DNA from 4 places in the Achromobacter sp. ISS7 genome. Region 2 is predicted to be linked to each of the others. Evidence: predicted binding sites of a transcription regulator. Region 2 holds the regulator's gene; each other region holds the start of a gene.
The links. The regulator FNR, encoded in region 2, switches genes on or off when oxygen is low (the NO sensors DNR and NnrR bind a similar motif). The targets are predictions, from matches to a motif close to TTGATNNNNATCAA.
Positions count from the first base shown of each region.

Region 1 (3,343 bases), 3.0 Mb from region 2:
CATCGCCATGAAGAAAATCATGATGACGCCGTGGGCGGTGAAGATCTGGTCGTAGTGGTGGGGCGGCAGGAAGCCGGCGGAGTCGGCCGAGGCGACGGCCAGCTGGGTACGCATCATGATGGCGTCGGCGAAGCCGCGCAGCAGCATGATCAGCGCGACGATGATGTACATCACGCCGATGCGCTTGTGGTCGACGGAGGTCAGCCATTCCGTCCAGAGGTACTTCCACTTGCCGAAGTAGGTGACGGCGCCGAAGACCGCGAGGCCTCCCAGGCACACGGCGGCCAGCGTAACCATGACGATGGGTTCATGGTACGGAATGGCCTCTAGGGTGAGTTTCCCGAACATTATTGATTCAATCCTGCGATCAGGTTATTCGACGTGGGGGTGCACGTGGCATCGTCGACGCCGGCCATCTTGGACATGGTGCTGCCCAGGATGTAGTCGAACATGGACGGCGGCACCGAGGCGTACTTGACGACCGGGTTGCGCTCGCTGCGCTTGGTCAGTTCCTGGTACACCGCCGGGGTCAGCGAGGCGCCCGAAGCCTTGGCTTCCTTGACCCAGTTGTCGAAACCTTCCTGCGACGTGGCGATGGCCTTGAAGCGCATGCCGGAGAAACCGGCGCCGCTGTAGTTGGCCGAGATGCCGGCGTAGGTGCCGGGCTCGCGCGCATTCAGGTGCAGCTTGGTCTCCATGCCGGCCATCGAGTAGATCTGGCTGCCCAGCTGGGGAATGAAGAACGAGTTCATCACCGAGGCCGAGGTGATCCGGAAATTGACCGGGACGTCGACCGGGAACGCGATCTCATTGACCGTGGCGATGTCGTACTCGGGGTAGATGAACAGCCACTTCCAATCCAGCGACACCACCTCGATGGTGACCGGCTTGTGCTCGGAGACGAGCGGCTTGTAGGGATCGAGCGCGTGCGTGGAGCGCCACGTGATCACGGCGAGGATCGCCACGATGATACATGGCACGGTCCAGACCACGACTTCGATCGCCGTGGAGTGGGCCCACTTGGGCTGGTAGTCGGCTTTGGTATTGGATGCGCGGTATTTCCAGGCAAACGTCAGGATCATGATGATGACCGGGATCACCACGATGAGCATCAGACCGGTTGCCGTGAACAGCAGGGTCTTTTCCTGAGCGCCAATGTCTCCCTTGGGGGAGAGGATTTCCATGTTGCAGCCGCCAAGCAGCATGACCGCGCCGACGCCGAAAATGCGCGTAAGGGTCGCAAGGAGGGGGTGTTTCACGTACAGCCTTGGAAGGATGGTGGGAAATGCTGCGGAGCAGCAGACTGGAATGCTGCTAGGCAGCAACGTCCATCCTATCGGGTTGATTTGGGTCAAGGCTGCGACGAATGGTCGCATTGCCCGGCGGGCTTTTGCCCCCAAGGCTCCCCGTTAAGGGTTTTCCCAGGCGGGAGCGGGCTTTGCCGGGAGGGTGGGGGTGCGACGATATGTCGCACCTGCACAAGACGAGATTGTTGCGATGTGTGGCGTCCGCACCAATCAGTCGACCAGGACCTCGCGTTCCGGCCCCGGTTTCTTGGCCAACTTGCGCTGCAGGGAGCGCCGGTGCATGCCCAGCAGGCGGGCGGCGGCCGAGACGTTGCCGCCGGTCTCGTGCAGGGCCTGATGGATGTGCTCCCATTCTAGGCGGTGCAATGGCGTCATGGTGCTTTCGATCGTAACGCTTTCCGGCTTCACCAGGCCCAGGGTGCGCAGGATCATCGGCGCGGTGGCGGGCTTGGGCAGGTAGTCGTCGGCGCCGCGCTTGATGGCCTCGACGGCGGTGGCCACGCTGGCGTAGCCGGTGACCAGCAGGATGCGCATGTCGGCGCGCAGGGCGCGAAGGGGACGGATCAGGGTCAGGCCGGAGTCCTCGCCCAGGCGCAGGTCGACCAGCGCGAAGGCCGGGCGGATCTCTTCGGCCACGCGCAGCGCTTCGGCGATGCCGGTGGCGGTTCGGGTCTCGAGGCCGCGGCGCGACAGGCTGCGCTGCAGGGTGCGCACGTAGAGCTCGTCGTCGTCGATCAGCAGGCCAAGATCGGTGGGATTCAACATATCAGGTCCCGGGAGTGCCGAGAGGCAAATAGAAACGGATGCGGGTGCCGCCACCATCGGCGGCGGTCATGGTCATTTCACCGCCCATCTGCTCGACGGTGGCGTGCGACAGGGCCAGGCCGACGCCCAGGCCGCCCGGCTTGCCGCTGTTGAACAGGCTGGTGGCCGGCAGCAGCGTGTGGTCGGGGTCGAAACCACCGCCGTAGTCGCGCACTTCGCCGCGCAGGGCGCCATAGCCATATTCCAGGTGCAGGTCCACGCGCGGCTCGCTGGCGGCTTCGCCGGCGTCGGCCGCGTTGTTCAGCAGGGCCTGCAGCAGGTGGGCGATGGCCGGATCGACCCGCAGGCTGGCCGGCAGGGTGCCCGAACGCTGCAGGTCGATGGTCGGCCGGATCAGGCGCCATTGCCCCACCACGCGAACCAGGTCCACGGCGGTTGGGACCGCCAGATTGCGGATGCGTTCCCGGCACAGGGCCAGCAACTGGCTGAGGGTGGCGACGTCCTGCTTGAGATCGGGCTCCTTGACCTCGGCGGCGATCTCGTCGGCCAGCAGGGTCATGGTGGCCAGCGGGGTGTTCAGTTCGTGCGCCATCGCCGCCGCGTGGGTGGCCAGGGCGACGATGCCCTCGTTGCGGGTGAAGCGCTCGCGCAGCCGCGCCAGTTCGCGTTCGCGCGCCCGCAGGTCGGCGGCCAGGCGGGTGGTGAACACCAGCACGACCACCACGGAAATCAGGAAGTTGGCGCCCAGGCCCCACAGCAGCAGGGTATGGGTGTTGACGTCGCCGCGCAGCGGCTGGCCGAAGATGGCGGCGGCGAAGTACCCGGAGATGCCCGCCAGCGCCGCGGCCAGCGCCCAGTTGCGCGGCAGCGCCAGCGCCGCCAGGGCGGTGAGGATCAGGAACATCATGCCGAACGGATTGCTCAGGCCGCCGCTCCAGCCCACCATCCAGGCCAGCACGGCCATGTCCACCAGCAGGTGCCCGAAGGCGGTGGCGTGCGACAGGTCGCGGCTGTGGCGCAGCCGCAGGCTGGCGTAGACGTTGAAGCCGATCAGCACGCCCACGCCGATCCACAGCGGCTCCAGCGGCAGGGCCAGGCCCAGCACGCTGCTGGCCACCAGGATGGTGGCGGCCTGGCCCGCGATGGCGAGCCAGCGCAGGCTGCAGAGGGTACGCAGGAAGGAAAAGGCGGAACTACCGGGCATATCCAGACACAGAGTTGCCGGTCTATCGCCGGCGGATCAGGCGTCCGGCTGCGCGGAACGCTGGCAT
Region 1 covers NZ_JAWRZD010000001.1:5,930,669-5,934,011, forward strand. Annotated here, with positions in the region: gene cyoB (cytochrome o ubiquinol oxidase subunit I) at 1-348, opposite strand, end outside; gene cyoA (ubiquinol oxidase subunit II) at 348-1,259, opposite strand; gene AC1HFW_RS26890 (response regulator transcription factor) at 1,518-2,072, opposite strand; gene AC1HFW_RS26895 (ATP-binding protein) at 2,074-3,276, opposite strand.
Region 1: cyoA (ubiquinol oxidase subunit II) is a predicted target of FNR. The motif match lies at 1,342-1,355, and genes of this name have one in related genera.

Region 2 (3,343 bases):
CGCGGCGACGATGCGCTCGTATTGCAGGTAGGCGGTGCCGCGTGCCAGCCGGGTGGCGCCCTGGGCCTCGGCGCCGCAGGTCTTGTCCAGCAGGCGATGCTCGGGATTGTTGTCGGCGCCGCCCAGCAGGTAGGTCACGTCGCGCGCCGCGTAGCGGATGAACAGGCGCGTGTCGTCGGTTTCCTGCGCGAACGGGGGCAGCTTGTCGGTGCCGTACTTGTACTGGTTGTAGGTGGGGCAGATGCCGCGCTCGTAGGGCGCGTAGCCCTTGCCGTCGGGACGCGGGCGTTCCTTGGTCAGATACAGGTAGGACGAGGGATTGGCCACCACGTAGCGCACGGCGATGCCGTCGCGGCGCAGCGGGCCGTCGATCTGGTTCAGCACGGCATAGCGCTGCACCAGCTGGGCGCCGCCGGAGTGGCCGGCCAGCACGATGCCGGCCAGGGTCGGCAGGCGCTTGCGGTCGTCCAGGCTGCGCAGCAGGTCGTCGATCACCTGGAACGAGCTGACCGGCGCCGGCCGGCCATTGGCCTGCACGCTGTCCTCGCCGTCTTCCCAGCTGGACTTGCGCCAGGCCGCCATGCCGGCGTAGCCCGAGTCGATCACGCCGACGAAGCGCGGCGCCAGGATCAGGGTGTCGTTGGCGCGCGCCGGGTTGGCCGCCAGCACCGTGGCGACGGTTTCGTAATAGGCGTCGGCGTTGCGCTTGACCCCATGGAACACGATCACGATTTGCTTGATATCGCTCAGGTCGCCGCGCGCCAGGTTCCGGTTAGCATAGACCGGTACCTTGTAGCGGTGGCCGGGCTTGCCCAGTTCGAGCGTCTGCCAGCGCGGAATCACCACGCGCTTGGGGGCGGGCGCGGGCTCGTCGTAATCGTAGGGATCGGGCAGCGGCGTCTGCGCGCGCGCCGCCAGGGGCAGCAGGGCCGCCAGGGCCAGCGCCGCCGCGCCCAAGGCGCCGCGCGAGCGCGGCAGGCGCGGCGCCGGATGGGGCTGCGCGGCGCCGGGTACGGCTGTGCGGCGCATGGCGCGGGCGGGCGTCAGCAGCCCTCGTGGCCCAGCAGTTGCTTGAGCGCGGGTTGGTCCAGGATGCGGACTTCGCGCTGGTTGATGCGGATCAGGCCATCGCGCGCGAAGCGCGAGAACAGCCGGCTGACCGTTTCCAGCGTCAGGCCGAGATAGTTGCCGATTTCCTCGCGGCTCATGCGCAGCACGAATTCGGTCGACGAGTAGCCGAGCGACGCATAGCGTTGCGACAGGTTGAGCAGGAACGCGGCCAGGCGCTGTTCGGAACGCATCGAGCCCAGCGACGCCAGCATCTGGTGCGAGCGCGTGATCTCGCGGCTCATCAGGCGGCGGAACTGCTGCTGCAGCGAGGGCAGGTGGGTGGCCACGCGGTCGACTTCGTTCAGGCGGATCACGCAGACTTCGGAGTCTTCCAGGGCGACGGCGGCCGAGACGTGCTTGCCGTCGAGCATGCCGTCCATGCCGACGATCTCGCCGGGCAGGTGGAAGCCGGTGATCTGGATCTGGCCGGTGGCGTCTTCGAGCTGCGTTTTCAGGCTGCCGAAGCGCACGCCGTAGACGGCGTCCAGGGGGTGATCCAGCGAATACAGCGTCTTGCCCTTTTCGAGGCGCACGCGCTCTTTCACCAGTTCGTCCAGCTTTTCTACTTCGGCGGCTGCCATCCCGACCGGGACACACACGTGGCCCAACATACACGTGGAACAGTGGGCGGCATCAGGGGCAACGGGAACCCGTTTTTGCATACGATGACCTTTATAGTGCCCGGACCCGGCGGGTAGCCTGGAGGGGCTTAAAGCGTGAAGACAGGTCTCCATTGTAGTCCGTTGTTACTACGGGTGTCTTACGGGGCGTTTTGCAGCGCATTCCTACGGCGGCATCCGGGCCGGACGGGCCTGGCGGTAGGCGACCCAGTCGTCGCCGTCGATGTCCGCCGCCGTCCCGCGCCAGGCCGGGTCGATGGGGTAATACTCGCAGGCCACCGGGGCGGCGCCGGGCGCCAGCGGCCGCGCCAGCACCGGCCGGCGCACGAAGCAGCCGGGCCGCCCGGGCGCGTACTCCTCGATCTCATCCATCAGGGCGACCAGGGCCGGGTCGACCTCGTAGATGTCGCCCCGCACCCGCCGGCCGTCGGCCACCGGGAGCAACCCGGGCCAGTCGCCGAAATCCACCAGCATGCCGGGCACGGTGGCCGCGCCCACGTGGCGGGCCGGCGGCAGGCCGCGGCGGGCGGCGGCCTGCGCCAGGTCGTTGATTTCGCCCGCGCGTAGCGTGCCGTAGACAAAAACGTATATGCTCATAGTTCAGATTGTTGCTGCACGCGGATGTGTCCACGGACATAAAGCCATGAGGCCGGCGAGGTATTGAAATACTCGCATCCGGCCGCATATTCAGGTCATCGAGCCCGCCGGCGCGTATCGGTCAGGCTCACCAACAAGCCACAACGACCATTATGCGATTCGACAAACTGACTACCAAGTTCCAGCAAGCCCTGGCCGACGCTCAGAGTCTGGCCGCCCGCAACGATCATCCCTACATCGAGCCCGTCCACGTGCTGTCGGCGCTGCTGTCCGACGCCGATAGCGGCGCCGGCAGCCTGCTGGCGCGCGCCGGCGTGGCCGTCAACCGGCTGCAGCCGGCCCTGGACGCCGCGCTCAAGGCGCTGCCCCAGGTGCAGGGCGACGACAACGTCCAGGTCGGCCGCGACCTGCAAGGCGTGCTGACCCGCACCGACAAGGAAGCCGCGCGCCGCGGCGACACCTACATCGCGAGCGAGCTGTTCCTGCTGGCCCTGGCCGACGACAAGGGCGAGGCCGGCCGCATCCTGCGCGAAGCGGGCCTGCAGAAAAAGGCCCTCGAGGCCGCCATCGACGCCGTGCGCGGCGGTGAAAACGTATCCGGCGCCGAAGGCGAATCCAACCGCGAGGCCTTGTCCAAGTACACCATGGACCTGACCGAGCGCGCCCGCCAGGGCAAGCTCGATCCGGTGATCGGCCGCGACGACGAAATCCGCCGCACCATCCAGATCCTGCAGCGCCGCACCAAGAACAACCCGGTCCTGATCGGCGAACCCGGCGTGGGCAAGACCGCCATCGTCGAAGGCCTGGCGCAGCGCATCGTCAACGACGAAGTGCCCGAGACCCTGCGCGGCAAGCGCGTGCTGTCGCTCGACCTGGCCGCGCTGCTGGCCGGCGCCAAGTTCCGTGGCGAATTCGAAGAGCGCCTGAAGGCGGTGCTCAAGGAACTGTCGCAGGACGACGGCAGCAACATCGTCTTCATCGACGAGCTGCACACCATGGTCGGCGCCGGCAAGGCC
Region 2 covers NZ_JAWRZD010000001.1:2,960,507-2,963,849, reverse strand. Annotated here, with positions in the region: gene AC1HFW_RS13290 (hypothetical protein) at 1-1,029, opposite strand, end outside; gene fnr (fumarate/nitrate reduction transcriptional regulator Fnr) at 1,044-1,772, opposite strand; gene AC1HFW_RS13280 (gamma-glutamylcyclotransferase family protein) at 1,896-2,327, opposite strand; gene clpB (ATP-dependent chaperone ClpB) at 2,480-3,343, shown strand, end outside.

Region 3 (3,343 bases), 1.1 Mb from region 2:
GCCGACCGCTCCTACCAGGACGACGGCTCGCTCACGCCGCGCACCCGCGCCGGCGCCATGATCGAGGACGTCGACCAGGCGGTGGCGCAGGTCGTGCGCATGGTCCAGGAAGGCAAGGTGCGCTCGGTCGACGGCAAGGACGTGGCGGTGCAGGCCGACACGCTCTGTATCCACGGCGACCAGCCCAATGCGCTGGTGTTCGCCCGCGCCATCCGCGAAGCGCTGGAACGCGCCGGCATCGCCGTGCGCACGCCGTCCGCGCACGCCTGACGCCACCCTCCGCGGACGCGGATGGCGGACCATCTTGCTTGAAGGTGAAGGGTCAGGGCCGCGCCGGCATCTCGAATGCCGGACGCGGTCGCGAACTCAGGCGCGGCCGAAGCGCGACGCCGGCTCTTCGGCGTCCTGCAAGGACGCCTCGTGGTACGCCCGCAGGATGCCCGGCAGCACGTCGACCACGTAATTGCGCGTCAGCTCGGCGGCGCGGTCGAAATCGCGCTTGTCCAGCGCCTGCGTGATGCCCTGGGTGTAGGCCTGCAGGTTGTTCGAGGCCATGGTCTGCCTGGCCAGCAGGTAGCGCAGCGGCTCGACCTGCTCGTATAGCTTGGTCAGCACGTCCGCCAGCGGCGAATTGCCGGTGAAACGGGCGCCGGCCAGGTAGAACTCGCGCAGCGCCGAGATATAGGCGCGCACGTCGCGCTTGGCGATGGCCGCGGCGATCGCCTCGTCATAGCTGCGCAGTTCGGCCACCAGCGGCGAGATGTCTTCGATCTCGGCGACCTGGCGGATGCAATAGGCCTCCAGTTCCGCGCGCAACTGATACAGGTGGCGGATCTGGGTCTCGGTGTACAGGGTGACCCGGAAGCCTTTGCGTTGGACGTGCGTCACCAGGCCGCTCAGTTCCAGCAGACGCAGCGCTTCCCGGATGGGACTGCGGCTGGTGCCGAAACGCTGCTCCAGTTCCTGTTCCCGCAATGGCTGCCCGGGCCTGATAGTGCCATCCACTATCAATTCACGAATCTGTTCCTGAAGGAAATACGGAATCGTGGCGGGCGCTTTGACGTCCAATCGGCTCCCCTTGTACTGCGTGATGCAAGTATTGCGACAGCGACAAGATACTAGAAATTTATTGAAACACAAATAGGAAAATTGTTGCAGAGATACACGTCAGCAGGGGGAGACCTCAGTGCCAATCGTCGCGGTATACGAACTTCGGCATCTGCCAGTTGAAGCGCAGCGCCAGCAGGCGCAGCGCCAGTCCGACCGCCAGCGCGATCGGCACGGCGGCGTTGGCCGGCAGCCCCAGGGCCTGCACGCCCAGGTAGAGCGCCCCGGTCACCACCGATACGCTGGCGTATAGCTCCTTGCGGAACAGCAGCGGCACCTCGTTGCAGAGCACGTCGCGCAGCACGCCGCCAGCGCAGCCGGTGATCATGCCGCTGATCAGCACCACCGTGATCGGCAGCTGCATCAGCTGCGCCACCTGGCAGCCGATGACCGTGAACGCCACCAGGCCGAGGGCGTCGGCCAGCAGGAACACGCTGCGCAGGCGCCGCATCACCGGGGCGATCAGCGCGGTCAGCAGGGCCGCGCCCGCCGTCATCCACAGGTACTCGGGGTGCACCACCCAGGTCAGCGGATAGTGTCCCAGCAGCACGTCGCGCAACGAGCCGCCGCCCAGCGCGGTGACGCAGGCGATGATGCACACCCCCATCCAGTCCATGTCGCGCCGGCCGGCAGATAGCGCGGCGGTCATGGCTTCGGCCACGATGGCGACCAGGTAGAGCGTGTGCAGCAGGGCGGGCGAAAGATCGTAAAACATGGCGCGGGCGGAAAAAGGGGCGAAGGTCGCCCGGAAATCGGGGAACGGTCCGGGGGACGGTCGGCGGCAGGCCCCATTGTATTGACGCGGGCGGCGGAGGGCGCATTGCCGGACGGCCGCGTCTCCCTTACGCTGGAAGCGCGTTGACATCGGTCAAGCCCCGGTCCGCGCCCCGGCGGGACAATGGGAGTGTGCCCGCAAGGGCGATATCGGCCGGACGGCGGGCTAGCGGGAGTCACCGGCCCGGCCCCATCTCGGGAGAAACGTATGTCGCAACAACCTGGCCCCATCCTTCTGGCCACGGACCTCAGCGCGCGGGGCGATCGCGCCCTGGATCGCGCGCTGCAACTGGCCAAGGAACTCGATACCAAGCTGGTCGTGCTGCACGTCATGGAAAACCACGGCGTGTCGGCGCGCCTGACCACCCCGGTCTGGCGCCGGCTGGCCGCGGACCACAAGTCGGTGGCCGAGCGCGAGCTGGCCGAAGACCTGGCCAACGCCGGCGTCGCCACCGAAGTCGTGGTGGTCACGGGCGATCCGCTGGTGCGCATCATGGAAACCGCCGACAGCTTCGGCTGCTCGCTGATCATCGCCGGCATCGCCCGCGACGAGACCCTGGGCCGGCTGCTGCTCGGCACCACGGTCGAGAAGCTGGCGCGGCAGGCGCGCCAGCCGGTGCTGGTGGTCAAGAACCGGCCGCGCAAGCCGTATCGCGACGTGCTGGTGGCCACCGACTTCTCGGCCGGCTCGCGCCAGGCGCTGCGCGCCGCGCTGCAGCTGGTGCCCAACGCCGACCTGACGCTGTTCCATGCCTACGACGTGCCGTTCCAGGGCAAGAACGTGCCGGACGACGCCGTGACCCGCAGTTTCTATCATGCGGCCGAGCAGAGTTCGCGCGAATTCATCGCCGAGACGCCGGAACTGGCCGACGTGACGCCGCCCAAGGTGGTGCTGGAATGCGGCCAGCCGGAAACGGTGCTGTCGGAATACTCGTTCAACCACCGTTCGGATCTGGTCGTCACCGGCACCCACGGCCGCACCGGCCTGCTGCGCACCGCCATCGGCAGCGTCGCCGAGCGCCTGCTGGAAGCGCTGCCCAGCGACGTGCTGATCGTGCGCCTGACCGACGAGGCGTGACGCGCCGCCCTGGCGCCGGGCCCTGGCGGGCCTGGCGTCAGGCGTCGCCGTCCTGCATCATGGCCTCGATGCGGCCGCGCAGCAGATACAGCAGCAACAGGCCCGGCAGCGCAATGACCACCGTCACCAGGAAGAACCCGGGCCAGCCCAGGTGTTCGACCAATGGCGGCGTCAATGGCCCGGCCAGATAGGTCCGGCCCACGGCCGACAAGGCGGACAACAGCGCGAACTGCGTGGCCGAGAAGCGCTGGCGGCACAGGGCCATCAAGAGCCCGACGAAGGCCGCCGTGCCCAGGCCGCCGCACAGGTTTTCCAGCCCCACCGCCGCGCCCATCAGCCAGATGCTCTTGGGGCTGACGGCGATCAGCCAGTAGCCCAGGTTGG
Region 3 covers NZ_JAWRZD010000001.1:4,086,792-4,090,134, forward strand. Annotated here, with positions in the region: gene AC1HFW_RS18385 (LamB/YcsF family protein) at 1-270, shown strand, start outside; gene AC1HFW_RS18390 (GntR family transcriptional regulator) at 367-1,092, opposite strand; gene AC1HFW_RS18395 (trimeric intracellular cation channel family protein) at 1,184-1,822, opposite strand; gene AC1HFW_RS18400 (universal stress protein) at 2,090-2,959, shown strand; gene AC1HFW_RS18405 (muropeptide transporter) at 2,997-3,343, opposite strand, start outside.
Region 3: AC1HFW_RS18400 (universal stress protein) is a predicted target of FNR. The motif match lies at 1,966-1,979, and genes of this name have one in related genera.

Region 4 (3,343 bases), 3.2 Mb from region 2:
GCGCGCCGGAAGTGCGGCTGGCCGGCGGCACCTACGCCGAGATCGGCATCGACCAGGCCTACACCGACGGCCACCTTGTGACGGCGCCGGCCTGGCCCGCGCATCCGGCGTGGCTGGCGCAGTTCCTGGCCGTGCTCGGCACCAAGATCACGCATTGAGTATCGCGCGCCGCGCGGCGGCCATGCACATGGCCCGCCCCGCGCGGCCGGTCAGGCCGCCATGTCCAGCACGATGCGGCCTTCGATCTGGCCGCGGCGCATGCGGTCGAACACGCTGTTGATGTTCTCCAGCTTCTCGGTGCCCACGGTCGCGTGCACCTTGCCTTCTTCCGCGAACTGCAACGATTCCTGCAGGTCCAGGCGCGAGCCCACGATCGAGCCGCGCACGGTCACGCCGTTGAGCACCATGTCGAAGATCGACAGCGGGAAGTCGCCCGGCGGCAGGCCATTGAGCGCCACCGTGCCGCCACGGCGCACCATGCCCAGCGCCTGCTCGAAGGCCTTGGGCGAGACCGCCGTGATCAGGGCGCCGTGGGCGCCGCCGATTTCCTTCTTCAGGTACGCCGCCGGATCGGTGGTCCTGGCGTTCACGACCACCTCGGCGCCCAGCTTCTTGGCGAAGGCCAGCTTGTCGTCGTCGATGTCCACCGCGGCGACGTTCAGCCCCATGGCGCGCGCATATTGCACCGCCATGTGGCCCAGGCCGCCGATGCCGGAGACCACGACCCAGTTGCCTGGCCGCGTGTCCGTCATCTTCAGGCCCTTGTAGACCGTGACGCCGGCGCACAGCACCGGGGCGATGTCGACAAAGCCCACATTCCTGGGCAGCAGGCCGACGTAGTCGGCGGCCGCCAGCGCGTATTCGGCGAAGCCGCCATTGACCGAGTAGCCGGCGTTCTGCTGCTGCTCGCACAGCGTTTCCCAGCCGCCCAGGCAATGCTCGCAATGGCCACAGGCGGAATACAGCCAGGGGATGCCGACGCGGTCGCCTTCCTTGACGTGCGTCACGCCTTCGCCCACGGCCACCACGTGGCCCACGCCCTCGTGGCCGGGGATGAAGGGGGGATTGGGCTTGACCGGCCAGTCGCCCTCGACCGCGTGCAGGTCGGTGTGGCAGACACCGCAGGCCTCGATCTTCACCAGCAGTTCGCCGGCGCGGGGGCGGGGTACTTCGACTTCTTCGATTTCCAGGGGTTTGCCGAATGCGCGAGCCACGGCGGCCTTCATGGTTTTGTTCATCGCTACCTCCGAAGTCAGATCAGTCTTAGCATGCTCGGATGGGGACGCGTCCGAGACCTTGATTTATATCAACGCTGTCCCGATGGGCAGGCCGAGAGAAACGTGTGGTTGCAGATTGACCAGCCGGTCACCGTCCCTACCCAGCCTTGCCGCCCCGGTGGCTATCGTCGTACAGTGGCCCGCAAGCACCGTGTCCGCCCCAGGAGCTCCCATGTGTGAAATCTTCATCCGCGCGAGCGAACAGTCGTACGCGCCCGAAACCCGCTCCCTGCGCCTGCACGGAGTGGCCACCAGCCTGCGCCTGGAGCAATTGTTCTGGCAGGTGCTGGAAGAGATCGCGGCGCGCGACGGCATGCGCGTGACCCAGCTGATCGAGCGGCTGTACGACGAACTGGTGGAGTACCGCGGCGAGGCCGCCAACTTCACCTCGTTCCTGCGCGTGTGCTGCCTGCGCTACCAGTTGCTGCAGGCCGAGGGCCGCATCCCTGCCGATGCCGCGGTGCCGATCCGCTCGCTCAACCCCCAGGCGGTGCTGGAAGGCCTGCCGCCGTCGATGTACGACCCGCAGCCATTGCGTCCGAAACGGCCGGTGGCGGCCTAGGCGGGCGCCACGACGGACGAAAAAAAGCCCGATCCTGGATCGGGCTTTTTCGTGGCTGGAACTGGGCAGCGATCAGCCGCCCGGCTGGGCCGAGGCCATGGCCACTTCGCTTTGCACGATGCGGCGGATGCGCACGGCATCGCCGATGCGCGACAGCTTGCCCTGCGAGTCCAGCAGCACGATGGCCAGGTCGCGGCCATTGATGCGCGCCAGCATCACCAGGCACTCGCCGGCTTCGTTGATGTAGCCGGTCTTGGACACCTTGATGTCCCAGTCGGGCTTGCGCACCAGCAGGTTGGTGTTGCGGAAGGTCTGCGTGCGGTTGTTGATCTCGACGTCGTACTCCGTGTCGGTGGAGTAGCGGTGGATCAGCGGACGCTGCGACGCGGCGCGCAGCAGGCGGGCCAGGTCGTGCGGCGACGACACGTTGTTGCTGGACAGGCCGGTGGGTTCGATGAAGTGCGTGCTGGTCATGCCCAGCGACTGCGCCTTGGCGTTCATGGCGGCCACGAAAGCCGGCAGGCCGCCCGGATAGTGGCGGCCCAGCGCGTTGGCGGCGCGATTCTCGGACGACATCAGCGCCAGGTGCAGCATGTCGCCGCGCGACAGCTTGGTGCCCACGCGCAGGCGCGAGGTGGTGTGCTTGAGGCCGTCGATGTCTTCATCGGTGATCTCCAGCATCTCGTCCATCGGCTGGTTGGCGTCCACCACCACGACCGCGGTCATCAGCTTGGAAATCGAGGCGATGGGGCGCACCACGTTTTCGTTCTTGGCGATGATCACGGTGGAGGTGGCCAGGTCCTGCACGTAGGCGGTGCTGGACCGCAGCGCGGCGGCTTCGGCGCGCACCGACACCGCGGGCGGCGGCATGGCGGCTGCCGCGGCGGCGGCGGCCGTGCGCTGCGCGCGCGACGGCTTGTTGGGCTTGCCGTTCTTGCCGGCCGCGCCCTTCTTGGACGAACTCTGCTGGGCGACGGCTTGCTTGCCGCCCTTGGGCGGGGCTTTCTTGCCCGCGGCCTGCTTGGGCGCGCCCTTGGCCGCGGCCTGTTTGCCGGCGGCGCCCTTGGGCGGGGCCTTGGCGGCGGCAGATTTCGGCGCGGCCTGCTTGCCGGCGGCGGCCTTGGGGGCGGTTTTGCCCGCGGCCTGCTTGGGGGCGGCGACCTTGCCGGCGCCGGCCTTCTTGGCGGGGGCGGGGGCCTTCTTGGCTTGTTGCGCCTTGCAAGCCGCCGATTTGGCGTTGGTCTTGCAGGGATCGGTATTTTTCGCGGCGAGCGCGGCTGAGGGCAGGAGCGCGCACATCGCCAGCGCCGCCGGCGCTATCGCGTTCGCAATTGCACGTTTCCAGGTAAATGCCATGGTTTGAGCAGGCTTGTCAGTCTGTGAAGAATTATTTCCCCGGCCGGGCTTGCTGCGGTTCGGGAAAAGTCCAGATGAATTAGAGGCTTACGCGTCGAATTTAAACAGTAATTTCAAGTTCGGCGCAAGGCGATTCGCTATCATCGCC
Region 4 covers NZ_JAWRZD010000001.1:6,175,807-6,179,149, forward strand. Annotated here, with positions in the region: gene AC1HFW_RS28090 (DJ-1/PfpI family protein) at 1-158, shown strand, start outside; gene adhP (alcohol dehydrogenase AdhP) at 210-1,238, opposite strand; gene AC1HFW_RS28100 (ribbon-helix-helix domain-containing protein) at 1,450-1,839, shown strand; gene pbpG (D-alanyl-D-alanine endopeptidase) at 1,912-3,195, opposite strand.
Region 4: adhP (alcohol dehydrogenase AdhP) is a predicted target of FNR. The motif match lies at 1,297-1,310, and genes of this name have one in related genera.